2 regions of the Stenotrophomonas sp. YJH_SMC_21 genome follow, and region 1 is predicted to be linked to the other one. Evidence: riboswitches for the same ligand, from Rfam matches in the RefSeq annotation. Region 1 holds a riboswitch; the other holds the start of a gene.
The links. Region 1 has a riboswitch for cobalamin ahead of btuB (TonB-dependent vitamin B12 receptor). Riboswitches for the same ligand answer to the same signal wherever they lie in the genome.
Positions count from the first base shown of each region.

Region 2: linked by a shared signal. The riboswitch ahead of AC5P67_RS12650 (epoxyqueuosine reductase QueH) and the one ahead of btuB (TonB-dependent vitamin B12 receptor) in region 1 are both predicted to bind cobalamin.

Region 1 is NZ_JCAFSU010000010.1:46,335-53,897, reverse strand. Features, by position in the region: gene AC5P67_RS13900 (GAF domain-containing protein) at 1-201, shown strand, start outside; gene AC5P67_RS13895 (TfoX/Sxy family protein) at 198-560, shown strand; gene AC5P67_RS13890 (histidine phosphatase family protein) at 653-1,231, opposite strand; cobalamin riboswitch at 1,375-1,597, shown strand; gene btuB (TonB-dependent vitamin B12 receptor) at 1,713-3,554, shown strand; gene gph (phosphoglycolate phosphatase) at 3,654-4,310, opposite strand; gene AC5P67_RS13875 (class I SAM-dependent methyltransferase) at 4,375-5,166, opposite strand; gene AC5P67_RS13870 (LysR family transcriptional regulator) at 5,163-6,092, opposite strand; gene AC5P67_RS13865 (NAD(P)-dependent oxidoreductase) at 6,201-6,839, shown strand; gene AC5P67_RS13860 (MBL fold metallo-hydrolase) at 7,001-7,563, shown strand, end outside.
Region 2 is NZ_JCAFSU010000008.1:97,748-105,310, forward strand. Features, by position in the region: gene AC5P67_RS12625 (helix-turn-helix domain-containing protein) at 1-135, shown strand, start outside; gene AC5P67_RS12630 (hypothetical protein) at 355-537, shown strand; gene AC5P67_RS12635 (patatin-like phospholipase family protein) at 531-2,423, opposite strand; gene AC5P67_RS12640 (bifunctional nicotinamide-nucleotide adenylyltransferase/Nudix hydroxylase) at 2,617-3,666, shown strand; gene AC5P67_RS12645 (nicotinate phosphoribosyltransferase) at 3,731-5,140, shown strand; cobalamin riboswitch at 5,274-5,503, shown strand; gene AC5P67_RS12650 (epoxyqueuosine reductase QueH) at 5,665-6,351, shown strand; gene pncA (bifunctional nicotinamidase/pyrazinamidase) at 6,407-7,033, shown strand; gene purU (formyltetrahydrofolate deformylase) at 7,322-7,563, opposite strand, start outside.

The sequences.
Region 1 (7,563 bases):
CGCGTAGAGGACGTCGACGCCTTCCCCGGCCACATCGCCTGCGATTCGGCCTCGCGCTCGGAACTGGTGGTGCCGCTGCTGCGCGGCGATGAACTGATCGGCGTGTTCGACATCGACAGCCCGAAGGTCGGCCGCTTCGATGCCGACGACCAGGCTGGCCTGGAAGCCATCGCCCGCGTGTTCGTCGAGGCGCTGGGATGAGCGCACCGAAGCTGCGCAACATCGGCCCGAAAAGTGCGGCGTGGCTGCGCCAGGTCGGCCTGCGCAGCCGCGACGACCTGGTCGCGATCGGAGCCGTCGGCGCCTTCGTCAAGGTCAAGCGCGCCGGCTTCAAGCCCAGCCTGAACCTGCTGTACTCGCTGGAAGGCGCGTTGCTGGACTGCCATTGGCAGGAGCTGAGCGAGCCACAGCGTGAAGCACTGGTGCAGGATTACGAAGCACGCATTGCTGCGCATCCGCTGAAGGCAGCCGGCCCGGCGTCGGGCCCGGTGCATGAGCAGCGCTTCGATGCCGACGATGACGCTGAGGACAGCGTGGCCGAGGGCGCGGACGAGGATTGAGGCCTCCGCGTTCCTGGGGATGCCGGCCAGCGGCCGGCACTACCAGTGTGATGCGGGGATCGGTAGCGCCGGGCCATGCCCGGCGAGTGCGCTCAGGGCTGCTGCAGCTCCAGGAGCTCACCCACCAGCCCGATCTCGCCGCGCTCCAGCCACACCCGCAGGCGCGTGCCGTGGTCGATACGCAGCGCCCAGCACAGCGACATGGGCAGGCCGCAGACCTGCGACAGCACCATGCGCAACGGGCCGCCATGGCTGACCACCAGCGTCGGCACCGGATCGTCATCATCGAGCAGGCGATCCAGCGCGCGCGCGATGCGCCGCTCGAAGTGGCCCCAGCTCTCGCCATTGGGCGGCGGGAACGCGTGCGGGTCGGCATGGAAGGCCGCCAGTGCATCCTCCGGCAGGTCGAACAGCGACCGCCCGTCCCAATCGCCGAAGTCCAGTTCTTCCCATTCCTCGTCCGCTTCCACGTCCAGTCCGCGCGGGGTGGCCAGGGCCATTGCCGTGTGCAGCGAACGCAGCCGCGGCGAACTGATCACCCGCTCCCAGCGTTGCCCGGCATAGGCCTCGACCAGTTCCTGCGGCAGGCGGGCCAGCTGCGGTGGATCGCTGCGGCCATCGAGGAACTCATCGCGACCGTTGCCGGCATGGCGGACCAGGTCGAGGATCATGCGCGCGTCCCGGACGGGCGACGCAGGTACAGCGGAAAACGGGCGGACATCGGCAACGGCACCACGGGATCGAGCAACCATTCTAAAGGCACAGCAAAGGCAGTCGCGCAGGCGCGACGCAACGGGACGGCCTGCGATGCCGTAGACTGCGCGCACTTCCAGGTGACCTGCGGCCATGGCCGGCAGGTTGAAACGGGAAGCCGGTGACGCGTGATTCCACGTCAGGCCGGCGCTGCCCCCGCAACGGTAAGCACGTCAGTTCCAGGCAACACCGCCACTGTGCCGCAGGCATGGGAAGGCGCCTGGACGGTGGCCTCGCGCCACCCGGCGGCAAGCCCGGAGACCGGCCCGGAAGCCTCAGGTCGCGATGCGGTGGGCATGGCGCTGGATGACCGTGGCGTGCGCTGCGGCATCGGCGCACGCCTGCCTTCGCGGCTCCTCCCCTTCGCCACGCGGGCGTGCGTGGCACCCGGAGTCCCCCATGAAGCTGCAGTCCCGAATGCTGTCCCTGGCCGTGCTGGCCGCCCTGCCCGCGCTGGCCCAGGCCGCCAATGACACCACCGCGCTCGACCAGATCCTGGTCACTGCCACCCGCACCCCGATCGCCCTGCAGGACAGCATCGCGCCGGCGCAGGTGATCGACCGCGCCCAGATCGAATCCAGCCAGGCCACTTCGCTGCAGGAACTGCTGCGCGGTCGCGCCGGCATCAACCTGGCCAATGCCGGCGGCCTCGGCAAGCAGAGCTCGCTGTTCCTGCGCGGTACCAATTCCGGCCACACCGTAGTGCTGGTGGACGGCGTGCGCATCAACAGCGCCGACCTCGGCCTGGCCATGTACCAGGACCTGCCGCTGGCGCAGATCGAGCGCGTGGAAATCGTGCGCGGCCCGCAGTCGAGCCTGTACGGCGCCGACGCCATCGGTGGCGTGATCCAGATCTTCACCCGCCGCAACCAGGGCGATTTCGCCCCGCACTTCCAGCTTGGCGGTGGCAGCAACGGCCTGCGTGAAGCCAGCGGTGGCATTGGCGGTGGTACCGAGCGCGGCTGGTTCGGTGCCGACATCGCCTACCAGCATTCCGATGGCATCGATGCCTGCCGCGGCTCGGCCACGCTGTTCACCGGCTGTTTCGCCGACGAGCCCGATCGCGACGGCTACCGCAACCTGTCCAAGAGCCTGCGCGGTGGCTACATCTTCAACGAGCAGTGGAACGTGGAAGGCAGCGCATTGCGCGCCGACGGCAAGAACCACTACGACGGCTACTACAACTATTCGGAAACCCGCCAGCAGGTGCTGGCCGGCAAGGTGCGCTACACCCCGTCCGAGCGCCTGGCATTCACCGCCAACGTCGGCCGCAGTGACAACGAGTCGGACAACTTCGGCGACTTCGGTGCACGTGGCAGCGCACAGACCCATCGCGACAGCGCCTCGCTGCAGGGCGATTTCGGCGTGGCCGAGGGCCAGCTGCTGAGCGCAGGCGTGGACTGGAGCGAAGACAACCTGGATGGCAGCAGCGCGGGTTACCTCGTCGACAGTCGCCGCAACACCGGCGTGTTCGTGCAGTACCAGGGCCGCTTCGGACGCCACCAGCTGCAGGCCAGCGCACGCAACGACGACAACCAGCAGTTCGGCAACCACGCCACCGGCAGCGTTGGCTGGGCGATGGAGCTGGGCCACGGCCTGCGCCTCAACGCCAGCTATGGCACGGCGTTCAAGGCACCGACCTTCAGCGATCTGTACGACCCGTGGAGCGGCGTGCCGACGTTGAAGCCGGAGAAGTCCAAGAGCGCCAACCTCGGCTTTTCGCAGCAGGGCCAGGGCTGGCACTGGGGCCTGGATGTGTATGAAACCCGCATCGATGATCTGATCACCTACGATGCGGCAACCTTCAAGATGCAGCAGGTGGAGAAGGCCCGCATCCGCGGTGCCGAGCTGACCGGTGGCGTGCTGCTGGCCGGCTTCGACATCAACGCGCAGCTGAGCTACACCGACCCGCGCAACCGCACCGGCGGCAGCACCCAGTTCGACAACTGGCTGCCACGCCGCGCGCAGCAGACCGCGCGCCTGGACATCGACCGTCGCTTCGGCGATTTCCGCGCAGGCCTGACCGTGCAGGGTGCCGGCAAGCGCTACGACGATGCCGCCAACACGGTGAAGGTGGGAGGCTACGGCACGCTGGACCTGCGCGCTGAGTACGCACTGACGCCATCGTGGTCGCTGCTGGCACGTGCCGCCAACGTCTTCGACCGTCGCTACGAAACGGTGGCATGGTTCAACCAGCCCGGCCGCGAGTACCAGTTGAGCGTGCGTTACCAGCCGAAGTGAGCGCAACGTTCATGGTAGTGCCGGCCGCTGGCCGGCAACATCATGACCTTCGGCAACGCATCCCGGGTTGCCGGCCAGCGGCCGGCACTACCCCCTGCTTCAGCCCCACAACCCCGGCAGTTCACGCAGGTCGTCGATCACCGCCACCGCATGCGCGGTGGCCAGGTCCAGGCCGCGCGGATAGCCGTAGCGCACCAGTGCGATCGGCATGCCGGCATCTTCGGCGGCGCGGTAGTCGGTCAACGAATCACCCACCATCAGGCAGGACTCCACCGGCAGCCCGAAATGCGCGGCGATGTGCCGCAGTGGCTCACCGCTGGGCTTGCGCTGCGGCAGCGAGTCGCCGCCCAGCACCAGCGCGAACGCCTCGCCGATGCCCAGGTGCTGCAGCAGTGGTGGCACCAGTGCTTCGGGCTTGTTGGTGCAGATCGCCAGCGGCACATTGCGCGCTCGCAGTTGCGCCAGCGCTTCGCCCACGCCATCGAACAGGCGCGGGCTGCGCAGCAGGCACTCACGGTAGTGCACCATGAACACCGGCATCACCTCGGCCAGGTCCACCTCGCGGCCGGCGGCCTGCACCGCCTGTTCGACCAGCCTGCGCACGCCGTCGCCGATCCAGCCCAGCACGGTGGCTTCCGGCACGCGCGCCACGCCGATGTCCTCCAGCGTGCGGTTCAGCGCTTCGGCAATATCGGCAGCGCTGTCGACCAGCGTGCCATCGAGGTCGAACACGACCAGCGGATACGGATACGACAAGGGACGGCACCTGCATGACGTGGGGCCGTCCATTGTACGCCGCGGTGTTTTGGGCCGGCCTGCCTCAACCGATCCGGCGCGCGCGCGTGGCCAGGAACGTGGGCAGGTAACGGTCGATCAGGAAGCGGGGCTGTGGCTGCCAGTCTTCCATGAAGCGATCGATGACGAAGCCGGCATCGAGCTGGCCACCGATCAGTTCGGTCAGGCTGTGGCCAAAGGTCAGCGCATCGCCCCGCGCCAGCTTCGCCTCGCGCTCGGCCGGTGGCAGGTCTTCCAGATCCGAATAGGGAATGGCGTACTGCGGCCGGATCAGGCCCTGGGCATCCAGCTGTGGATCGCGCGCACCGACGAACAGCACCGGGTTGTAGAAGCTGGCCATCAGCATGCCATCGCGCGCCAGCACGCGGCGGCATTCGGTCCACACCGGCCGGACGTCGGGCACGTACAGGTTGGAGATCGGGTGGAAGACCACATCGAAGCTGTCGTTGGCGAAGGCGTGCAGATCGCGCATGTCGCCCTGCACCGTGCGCAGGTGCAGTCCATCACGTGCCGCGACCCTGCGGTCCTGCTCGAGCTGGCCATCGGACAGATCGAACACGGTCACCTCCGCACCGGCCGCCGCCAGCACCGGTGCCTGCTGGCCACCGCCCGAGGCCAGGCACAGGATGCGGCGGCCGCGCACATCACCCAGCCAGTCCAGCGGCAGCGCGCGCGGGGTCAGGTGCACCTGCCAGCGGCCATCGCGCGCGGCGGCAATCGTTGAGCTTTCCACCGGGCGCGACCATTCGCGCACTTCGCTGGCCTGGCGGTCCCAGGCAGCACGGTTGTGGTCGATCAAGGCCTGTCCGTGGTTCATGTGTTCTCCTTGCCCGGTGGGCGCCAATCCAGATCCTGGAAGGCCGGGCTGGCGAAACACTCGGCCAGGAAGTCCAGGAATCGCCGCATGATAGCGGGCTGCTGGCGCCGTGATGCGTACACGGCATGAATGCCGAGTTCGTCCAGACTGAACTCGGGCAGCAGTTCGATCAGCTCGCCACTGCGCAGCAGTGGCGCCACCTGGTAGGTCGGCAGCATCGCGATGCCGGCGCCCGCACGCACCGCTTCCAGCAACAGCGACGCTTCGTTGGCGCTGATGTTGCCGCCCACAGCCACCGACAGCGAACGGCCATCGCGGTGCAGCTGCCACAGGCTCTTGCCCACGTAGTGATGGGTCAGGCAGTTGTGCCCGGCCAGGTGTTCCGGGGCGGTAGGCGTACCGCGCGCGTGCAGGTACGACGGCGTCGCGCACAGCACCGAGCGGCAGGTGGCCAACCGTCGTGCAATCAGGCTGGGATCGATCTGGCGGGCGATGCGCACCGCAAGGTCCACGCGCTCCTCCACCAGGTTCACGGTGCGGTCGACCAGCAGCAGTTCGATGCGCGCCGCCGGGTGGCGTGCGACAAAAGCGGCCACCGCCCGCGCCAGGTGGCTCTGCCCGAACGACACGCTGGCGGTCACCCGCAACGTGCCGTGCGGTTCGGGATCGTCGCTGGCCAGCTCACCGTGCAGTTCCTCGCCGATGGCCAGCATCTGCCGGAAGCGCACCAGCGCCGCCTCGCCGGGGCCGGTCAGGCTGACCCGGCGCGTGGTCCGGTGCAGCAGGCGCGCGCCCAGCCAACCCTCGACCTCGGCCAGGTAGCGGGTGACCATCGCCCGTGACATGTCCAGCACCTCGGCGGCGGCGGTGAGGCTGCCGCGCTCGGCCACCTCGACGAACACGGTCATGGCGGTCAATCGGTCCATATGCTCGATCCATGCAACAAACAAGCGCGTTATACGCTGTTTTTCGAGCGACTGCAGCGGCCTAGAGTGGCGCCATTCCCCCCCCATACCACCCCACGGAGTCCTGCCATGAAGATCGCCCTCGTTGGTTCCACCGGCAACATCGGCCGCCAGATCGCCCGCCACGCGCTGGCCAACGGCCACGAACTCACCGTCATCGTGCGCAGCGCGCAGGATCTTCCGGCCGAACTGGCCGGTGCCCATCCGGTGATCGCCTCGCTGGATGACCAGGATGCCCTGGTCGCCGCCATCGCCGGCCACGACGTGCTGGCCAGCGCCTATGGCCCGCGTCCGGGCGATGACATCGGCCGCGTCGGCGAAGTGGCCGCGCAGCTGGCCGCCGCCGCGCGCAAGGCCGGTGTACCGCGCCTGGTGGTGGTCGGTGGCGCCGGCAGCCTGGAAGTCGCGCCGGGCGTGCAGCTGGTCGATACCCCCAACTTTCCGGAGGCCTACAAGCCGTACGCGCTGGCCCATCGTGAAGCCTTCAATCGCCTGCAGGCGGTGGACGACCTGGACTGGACCTTCTTCTCGCCGGCCGCCGAAATCGGCCCGGGCGAAGAGCGCGGCCAGTACCGCGTGCAGCCCAAGGCCTTCCTCGCTGATGCCAGCGGCCACAGCCGCATCAGCTACGCCGACTACGGCGCCGCGTTCGTCGCCGAGCTGGAAGCGCAGCAGTACCCGAAGCAGATCATCACCGCGGCGTACTGATCATGGCGTCCGCCGGGCATGGCCCGGCGCTACCCAGCTGTAGAGCCGAAGGCAACGGCAGGAGCCGTTGCCAGCGTCGCTTGCGACGGCCCGCAGAGGCCCGGGCAAGGACGCCCGGCATAGCCCACGTTCGGCTCCCCATTCGACACAAGGAATTTCCCATGCGCACCGCTGCCCTGCTGCTTCCCCTCGCCCTGGCCGCCAGCTTCACCAGTGCGCCGCTGCTGGCCGCAACGGCCACCGCGGCGCCCGCGGCAGCGACAAGATCCCAGCTGCACCTGCAGACCTTCCATCCCGGTCCGCAGGCGATGTTCTCGGTGTCCTCGGTGCTGATCGAAGGCCGCCGCGATGCGATCCTGGTCAACGCGCAGTTCGGCGCCAGCGATGCGCGCAAGCTGGTCGAGCTGATCCGCGCCAGCGGCAAGCAGCTGACAACGATCTACATCAGCCACGGTGATCCGGACTACTACTTCGGCCTGGCTACCCTGCAGGACGCGTTCCCGCAGGCACGCATCGTCGCCACTGCGCAGACCGTTGCCCACATCCAGCAGACCCAGGCCGGCAAGCTGGCCTACTGGGGGCCGAAGATGGGTGCCGACGTGCCGTCGCGCATCGTGGTGCCGCAGGTGCTGGATGGCGATGCCCTGCAGCTGGAAGGCCAGCGCCTGCCGCTGATCGGCCTGGATGGCCCGACCCCGGACCGCACAGTGCTGTGGGTGCCGTC
Region 2 (7,563 bases), on a different contig from region 1:
GCCGAGCGGCTGGTGTATTCGCTGGGGCTGGATGTGCAGAGCCCGGGGAACTCGGTGTCGATCGGGCCGGGTTGCCGGGTGTGCCCGCGCGAGGACTGCATGCAGCGCGCGTTCGCGCAGTTGCCGGGGCGGTAGGGGGTTCTGCAGGGCTGCGCCCTGCACCTGCGGTAGTGCCGGCCGCTGGCCGGCAACCTCAAAAGCAACAGCGGGCTTTCCGTGGGATGGCGGGGTGGTGTCGGATTGCGGGGACGCCGTGAACCCGTCCCTGAAGTGCCCCCCGGCATCCATGCCGCGGACACCCCGCAATCCGACACCACCCCGCCTTCGACAGTTTCCTCCTGCTGCTGGAACCTGATGCTGATGCTGATGCTGATGCTGATGGTGATGGTGATGCTGATGGTGATGCTGATGGTGATGCTGATGGTGATGCTGATGCTGATGCTGATGCTGATGGTGGGTGCCGACCGTTGGTCGGCACGCTCTCGCCCTGCGCGAAATGCATCCACGCATGGCGTGGATCTACTGCCGGCTCAGTAGATCGGCGTGACCTTCATCTGCGGCAGCGGACGCGGTGCGCCGTCGGTAAGGTCCGGGCCGAGGTCTTCCCAGGTACGCCCCTGCTCGACCATCAACCCCCACAACTGCTGCGAGGCCAGCCGCTTGTCTTCCGAGCCCAGCCTGTACGACGGCGGTGCCGGTTCCCCGCGGGCAACCATCGCGTACGCCGCGCGGTAGGCCAGTACCTGCTGCGCCGGATCATCGGTGCGTGCCACTTCCAGCGTGTAGCGCTGGTAGGCCGAGGCCAGGTTGCGCCAGCGGATCCAGTAGTGGTTCTCGAACGAGAACGAACAGAAGCGCGCACCGGCGAGGCTGCCCTTGTCGGCGATGCGGGTCAGCACCTCCTGCGGCATGTCCAGGTTCATGCCGCCCTCGTCGCCCTGCAGGCTGACGTGCACGATGCGGTCGCGGTAACCCGGCGCGCGCGCCTGCAGCAGATCGCGCCAGTTCTGCATGGTCGCCACCACCGCGAACAGGAAGCGGCCCAGCTCGGCGGCCGCCAGCGGTGTGGCGATCGACTGGTAGGTGCGCTGCCAGCCGTGCCGGTTCTCGGTGGGCAGGAACACCGCGTGCTCCAGCGACTGGCGGCCACTGCTGCCGTGGTTCACCTCTTCGGCGTGCTGCGGGTAGACCAGATTGATGGCGAAGGTCGGCCAGCGCGGCAACGCGGCATCGAACAGATGGATCGGGAAATTGCTGCTGATGCCACCATCGGAGAACCAGCAGATGCGGAAGGCGGTGATCACCGGGCCGCAAGCCTGCCCGGCGCTGGTCAGCCCTTCCATGCTGTCGGCCACGTTGTGCTCGGGGTCGGCCGCCGGCGCGGTCGGCTCGCAGCGTCGTTCGCGGCGTGAGGGTTCATGCAGCGGCACCGCGCTGATCAGCAGCGGGAAGCTCAGGCTCATGCGCGTGGCCACCAGCACCGGCAGCTTCGGGCCCGGCGGCAGGTGGTAGTACTGCCGACCTTCCACCTCCAGCGGCGGGCCGACCTGCGTCACCAGCCACTGCACCACGCTGGCCGGGAACAGCTGCTCGAATTCCTCGCGCAGGAACCAGAACTGCGCGCCGCCCAGCGGCAGCGTGCGCGGCTCGTTGTGCGACACGCAGGTGGTGATCATCTGCAGGCTGATCGCATGCGGGCTGTCTGGCTCGCCGGCATAGCGCGGCGCGTCGTGCAGGTCGGCGAAGGTGAGCGGTGCATCCAGCGGCTTGCCGGACAACTGCTGCAGGCATTCGTGCAGCCACTCGGTCAGTGCCGGTGTGCGTGCATCGCGGCCGAGGCCGCTGCACAGGCCCAGCAGATTGCGTCGCGCCACGCGTGCCACACGAAGCGCGGCACCGGCCACACCCGCACCGTACGCACACAGCAGCGACGGCAGCAGCGTGGCCGCCACCCCGCTCCAACCACCGCCCCACCAGCCCACGCCGAGCAGCAGCGCCAGCGACACCAGCACTTCCAGCGGCGCGATCTCGAACACGGCAACGGCCAGGCACAGCAGTTTGTGCGGCAGGCTTGCATTGCCGGTCAGCACCACCAGCAGGCGATAGGCCGCGCGTGCCCCGCGTGCGGGCTGGAACAGGCTGTAGATGAAGCCGCGCCGCGACAGCTGCGCCGACACCGCCGACAACCCGCCATAGCCGGCATCGCCGGGCAGGTGCTCGCCGGCCTGCTGGCGACGATCACCGCAGGCCGCCGCAGCCGCCACGGCGGCGGCGATGGCGCCGGCCGAAGTGCCGCCGATGCTCTTGAAGCGATACTCGCGCGCCAGCGCCAGTACCGCATTGGGGTACACGATGCCGCTGGTGATGCCGCCTTTCATGACCAGATCGCAGTACTTGTCCGCCACTGTCTTGCCCCCGAGCATGCCGTCCGCCGCGTGGGTGCCAGTATGGCGCAGGGGCTTCTCAGGGCCTGAGAACAACGGCGCAGTCCGCGCACGCGATGCGCCGTTCAGCAGAAAGCACGGCTGCAGGCTTGACCCGCCCCGCCATCGGCGTAGCATCTGCAGCAAGCCAAGGGACAGACCCGCGGCTGCCACAACGACATGAGGGATTCTCATGGAATTCGACTATCTCGTCTTCATCGGGCGATTCGAGCCCTTCCACAACGGCCACGCCGCCGTTGCCCGCCTGGCCCTGAGCCGGGCCCGCAAGCTGATCTTCCTGGTCGGCTCTGCCGATACCCCCCGCAGCCTGCGCAATCCCTGGACCGTGGCCGAACGCGCCGTGATGATCCAGGCCGCCCTCGATGGCCACACCGACCGTCTGCTGATCCGCCCGCTGCGTGACCACCTGTACAACGAAGCGCAGTGGATCGCCAACGTGCAGCGCCAGGTGGCTGAAGCCCTGCGCAACGACGGCGCCGCCGCCGATGCGAAGGTAGGCCTGATCGGCATGGACAAGGACGCGTCCAGCTACTACCTGCGCGAGTTCCCGCAGTGGCCGCTGGTGGACGTGCAGCACACCGCCACCCTGTCGGCCACCGAGCTGCGGCGCTACCTGTTCGAAGCCGGCGACGTCGACTTCCACGGTGCGCTGCTGATGCTGCGTGGCAATGTGCCGGCGCCGGTGTACGACATGCTTGAAGCGTTCCGCAAAAGCGCGCCTGCCTATGGCCAGCTGGTGGCCGAGTACCGCTTCATCGAACAGTACAAGGCCGCCTGGAAGGATGCGCCCTACGCGCCCACCTTCGTCACCACCGATGCGGTGGTGGTGCATTCGGGCCACGTGCTGCTGGTGCGTCGCCGCTCGGAACCCGGCAAGGGGCTGTGGGCGCTGCCCGGCGGCTTCGTCGGCCAGGAACAGAGCCTGCTCGACAGCTGCCTGCGCGAACTACGCGAGGAAACCCGGCTGAAGATTCCGCTGCCGGTGCTGAAGGGGTCGCTGAAGGGCCAGCAGGTCTTCGACCACCCCGACCGCAGCCAGCGCGGCCGCACCATCACCCACGGTTTCCACTTCGAATTCCCGGCCGGTGAACTGCCGCCGGTGCGCGGCGGCGATGACGCTGACAAGGCGCGCTGGATACCGGTGAGTGAAGCCCTGGACATGGGCCCGCAGCTGTTCGAAGACCACCTGCACATCCTGGAGTATTTCCTCGGCCGCGGCTGACAGGCCCGGCCTCCCCACTGGCGGACAGACCGCTGGTGTCACTCGACGCGAAGGAGCTTCCGTCATGCACTACCTCGATAATCTTCTCCTCAACACCGACAGCTACAAGGCCAGCCATTGGCTGCAGTACCCGCCGGGTACCGATGCCACGTTCTTCTACGTCGAATCACGTGGCGGCCTGCACGATCGCACGGTGTTCTTCGGCCTGCAGGCGATCCTCAAGGACGCGCTGGCACGACCGGTCACCCACGCCGACATCGACGACGCTGCTGCGGTATTCGCCGCGCACGGCGAACCGTTCAACGAGGCCGGCTGGCGCGATATCGTCGACCGGCTTGGCGGCCACCTGCCGGTGCGCATCCGCGCCGTTCCCGAGGGCAGCGTGGTGCCCACCCACCAGGCACTGATGACCATCGAGTCGACCGATCCGGCTGCGTTCTGGGTGCCGTCGTATCTGGAAACGCTGCTGCTGCGCGTGTGGTATCCGGTCACCGTGGCCACCATCAGCTGGCACGCACGGCAGACCATCGCCGCGTTCCTGCAGCAGACCAGCGACGACCCGCAGGAGCAGCTGCCGTTCAAGCTGCACGACTTCGGCGCGCGCGGTGTATCGAGCCTGGAATCGGCCGCGTTGGGCGGTGCCGCGCACCTGGTCAACTTCCTCGGCACCGATACCGTGTCGGCGCTGTGCCTGGCACGCGCGCACTACCACGCGCCGATGGCCGGCTATTCGATTCCGGCCGCCGAGCACAGCACCATCACCAGTTGGGGCCGCGAACGCGAGGTGGACGCCTATCGCAACATGCTGCGCCAGTTCGGCAAGCCCGGTTCGATCGTGGCGGTGGTGTCGGACAGCTATGACATCTACCGCGCGATCAGCGAACACTGGGGCACCACCCTGCGCGATGACGTGATCGCGTCGGGCGCCACCCTGGTCATCCGTCCCGACTCGGGTGACCCGGTGGAGGTGGTGGCCGAAAGCCTGCGCCGGCTGGATGAAGCCTTCGGCCACGCGATCAACGGCAAGGGCTATCGCGTGCTCAACCACGTGCGGGTGATCCAGGGCGATGGCATCAATCCGGACACCATCCGCGCGATCCTGCAGCGCATCACCGACGACGGCTACGCCGCCGACAACGTGGCCTTCGGCATGGGCGGTGCGCTGCTGCAGCGGCTGGACCGCGATACGCAGAAGTTCGCGCTGAAGTGCTCGGCCGCACGGGTCGAGGGCGAGTGGATCGACGTCTACAAGGATCCGGTCACCGACGCCGGCAAGGCCAGCAAGCGCGGCCGCATGCGCCTGCTGCGCCACCTGGACGATGGCAGCCTGCATACGGTGCCACTGCCGGCCAACGGCGACGACACCCTGCCGGACGGCTTCGAGGACGCAATGGTGACCGTGTGGGAGAACGGCCATCTTCTGTACGACCAGCGGCTGGACGACATCCGCACGCGGGCGGCCGTGGGGCATTGAAGGTGCATCCCGACCGGGGTCAGAGCCCGCTGCGTGGCAGCGGGATCCGACCCCTTCCTTCCGCTGGGGTCGGATCCCGTTGCAGCGCAGCGGGTTCTGACCCCTGCGCTCTTGACCGGCGCCACCAACAGGTCCACCTTGCACACGCCGAAGGTATCCCTCCCATCGCTGCGGCGCGGGGAGGGATTTAAACGGGAATCCGGTGAAGGCGCCTCGCGCGTCCATTCCGGAGCTGCCCCGCAGCGGTGAATGGAAACGAATCCTGCCAACAGCACTGGGCTCGCACCTGGGAAGCGGCGGGTAGTAGGTGGGCTGCGGCCCGTGTCCATCAGCCCGAATACCGGCCCCGGCCGGGGGACACGACCGTTCCCTGACTCGACCTGGAATCTCCGCGGGGAGGTTGCCGGGGCCGTCGTCGTCCTGCGCGTGCAGGCGGTGTGGCCGCGCGCGTCCTGTTCACGGTATCCGGCCAGACCCGTTCACCCACGCGCTGATGCATGGGCCACCGCCGTTGCCGGCGGTCCATGCGGTACCTGACGATGACCGAGCTCCAACGCCCCACCCTGACCCTGCCCGCCGACGGCAAGCGCCTGCTGCTGCATTCGTGCTGCGCGCCCTGTTCCGGCGAAGTGATGGAGGCGATCACCGCCTCCGGGATCGACTACGCGATCTTCTTCTACAACCCCAACATCCACCCGGTGAAAGAGTACGAGCTGCGCAAGCAGGAGAACATCCGCTTCGCCGAGCAGCACGGCATTCCTTTCATCGACTGCGACTACGACACCGACAACTGGTTCAGCCGTGCACGCGGCATGGAAAACGAGCCCGAACGCGGCATCCGCTGCACGATGTGCTTCGACATGCGCTTCGAGCGCACTGCGCTGTACGCGCACGAGCACGGCTACGACACCATCAGTTCTTCGCTGGGCATCTCGCGCTGGAAGAACATGGCGCAGATCAACGACTGCGGCATCCGCGCCGCCTCGCGCTATGAAGGCCTGCAGTACTGGGACTACAACTGGCGCAAGGGTGGCGGTGCCAGCCGCATGATCGAGATCAGCAAGCGCGAGCAGTTCTACCAGCAGGAATACTGCGGCTGCGTGTACTCGCTGCGCGATGCCAACCGCCATCGCCGCGAGAATGGCCGCGAGCGGATCAAGATCGGCCTGTTGTACTACGGGCAGGACGCTGGGACGCCGCAGGACGATTGACGTGCAGGCATGGGGCGGCCACGCTGGTCGCCCCTTCTGTTGTACCGGAACTGCCATGACCGCCCTGCCCGCCGATGTCGCCCTGCTGGTGATCGACCTGCAGTCGGACTTCATGCCCGGTGGCGCCTTGGCCTGCGACCAGGGCGATGCGCTGGTGGCACCCATTGCCGATCTGCTGGTGCAGCGCCGCTACCGCACCGTGGTGGCAACACAGGACTGGCACCCGGCCGACCATGCCTCGTTCGCCAGCCAGCACCCCGGCCAACGCCCGTTCGAGACCATCCTGCTGCACGCGCAGCCGCAGACCCTGTGGCCGGACCACTGCGTGCAGGGCAGCGCCGGTGCCGCCCTGCACCCGGGCGTGGACTGGACCGTGGCCGACCTGATCCTGCGCAAGGGCACGCGCCAACAGGTGGATTCGTACAGCGCCTTCCGCGAGAACCACGGCCCCGATGGCGAGCGCCCGGCCACCGGCCTGGCCGGCTGGCTGCATGAACGCCGCATCCGCGAAGTGCACGTATGCGGCCTGGCCCGTGACTACTGCGTGCTGTGGAGCGCGCAGGACGCGGTGAAGTCCGGCTTCCGGGTGAAGTTCCTGTGGGAGCTGACCAAGCCGGTGACCGAAGCCAACGACGTGATGGTGCGCGAGGCGCTGGGCAAGGCGGGGATTGCGATCGTCTGAGGCGTGACCGCCGGGCATGGCCCGGCGCTACCGCGCACGCCGCTTATGCCGCTTGCGCGCTCCTGCCCACAACAACACAATCGATTCATCCAGCCCCCTAACTACGCCCCCCCTATAGATCGCGGGACGGCCGAACCGGGGGCTTTTCATTGGATGAAATCAGGATTCGGTAGTGCCGGCCGCTGGCCGGCAACCTCGGGATCTCTGCAGTTGCCGGCCAGCGGCCAGCACTACCGGATAGCACCCGTGGTAGCGCCGGGCCATGCCCGGCGGACGCGGGATGGGCGATTACCGGAACACCACCGTGCGATGCCCATTGAGCAGGATGCGGTGCTCCACATGGCGGCGAACCGCGCGTGCCAGTACCAGCGATTCGGTATCGCTGCCCAGCCGCACCAGTTCACGCGGTGCCATCGCATGGTCCACGCGGGCCACGTCCTGCTCGATGATCGGGCCTTCGTCCAGGTCCTCGGTGACATAGTGCGCGGTGGCGCCGATGATCTTGACCCCACGCGCGTGTGCCTGGTGGT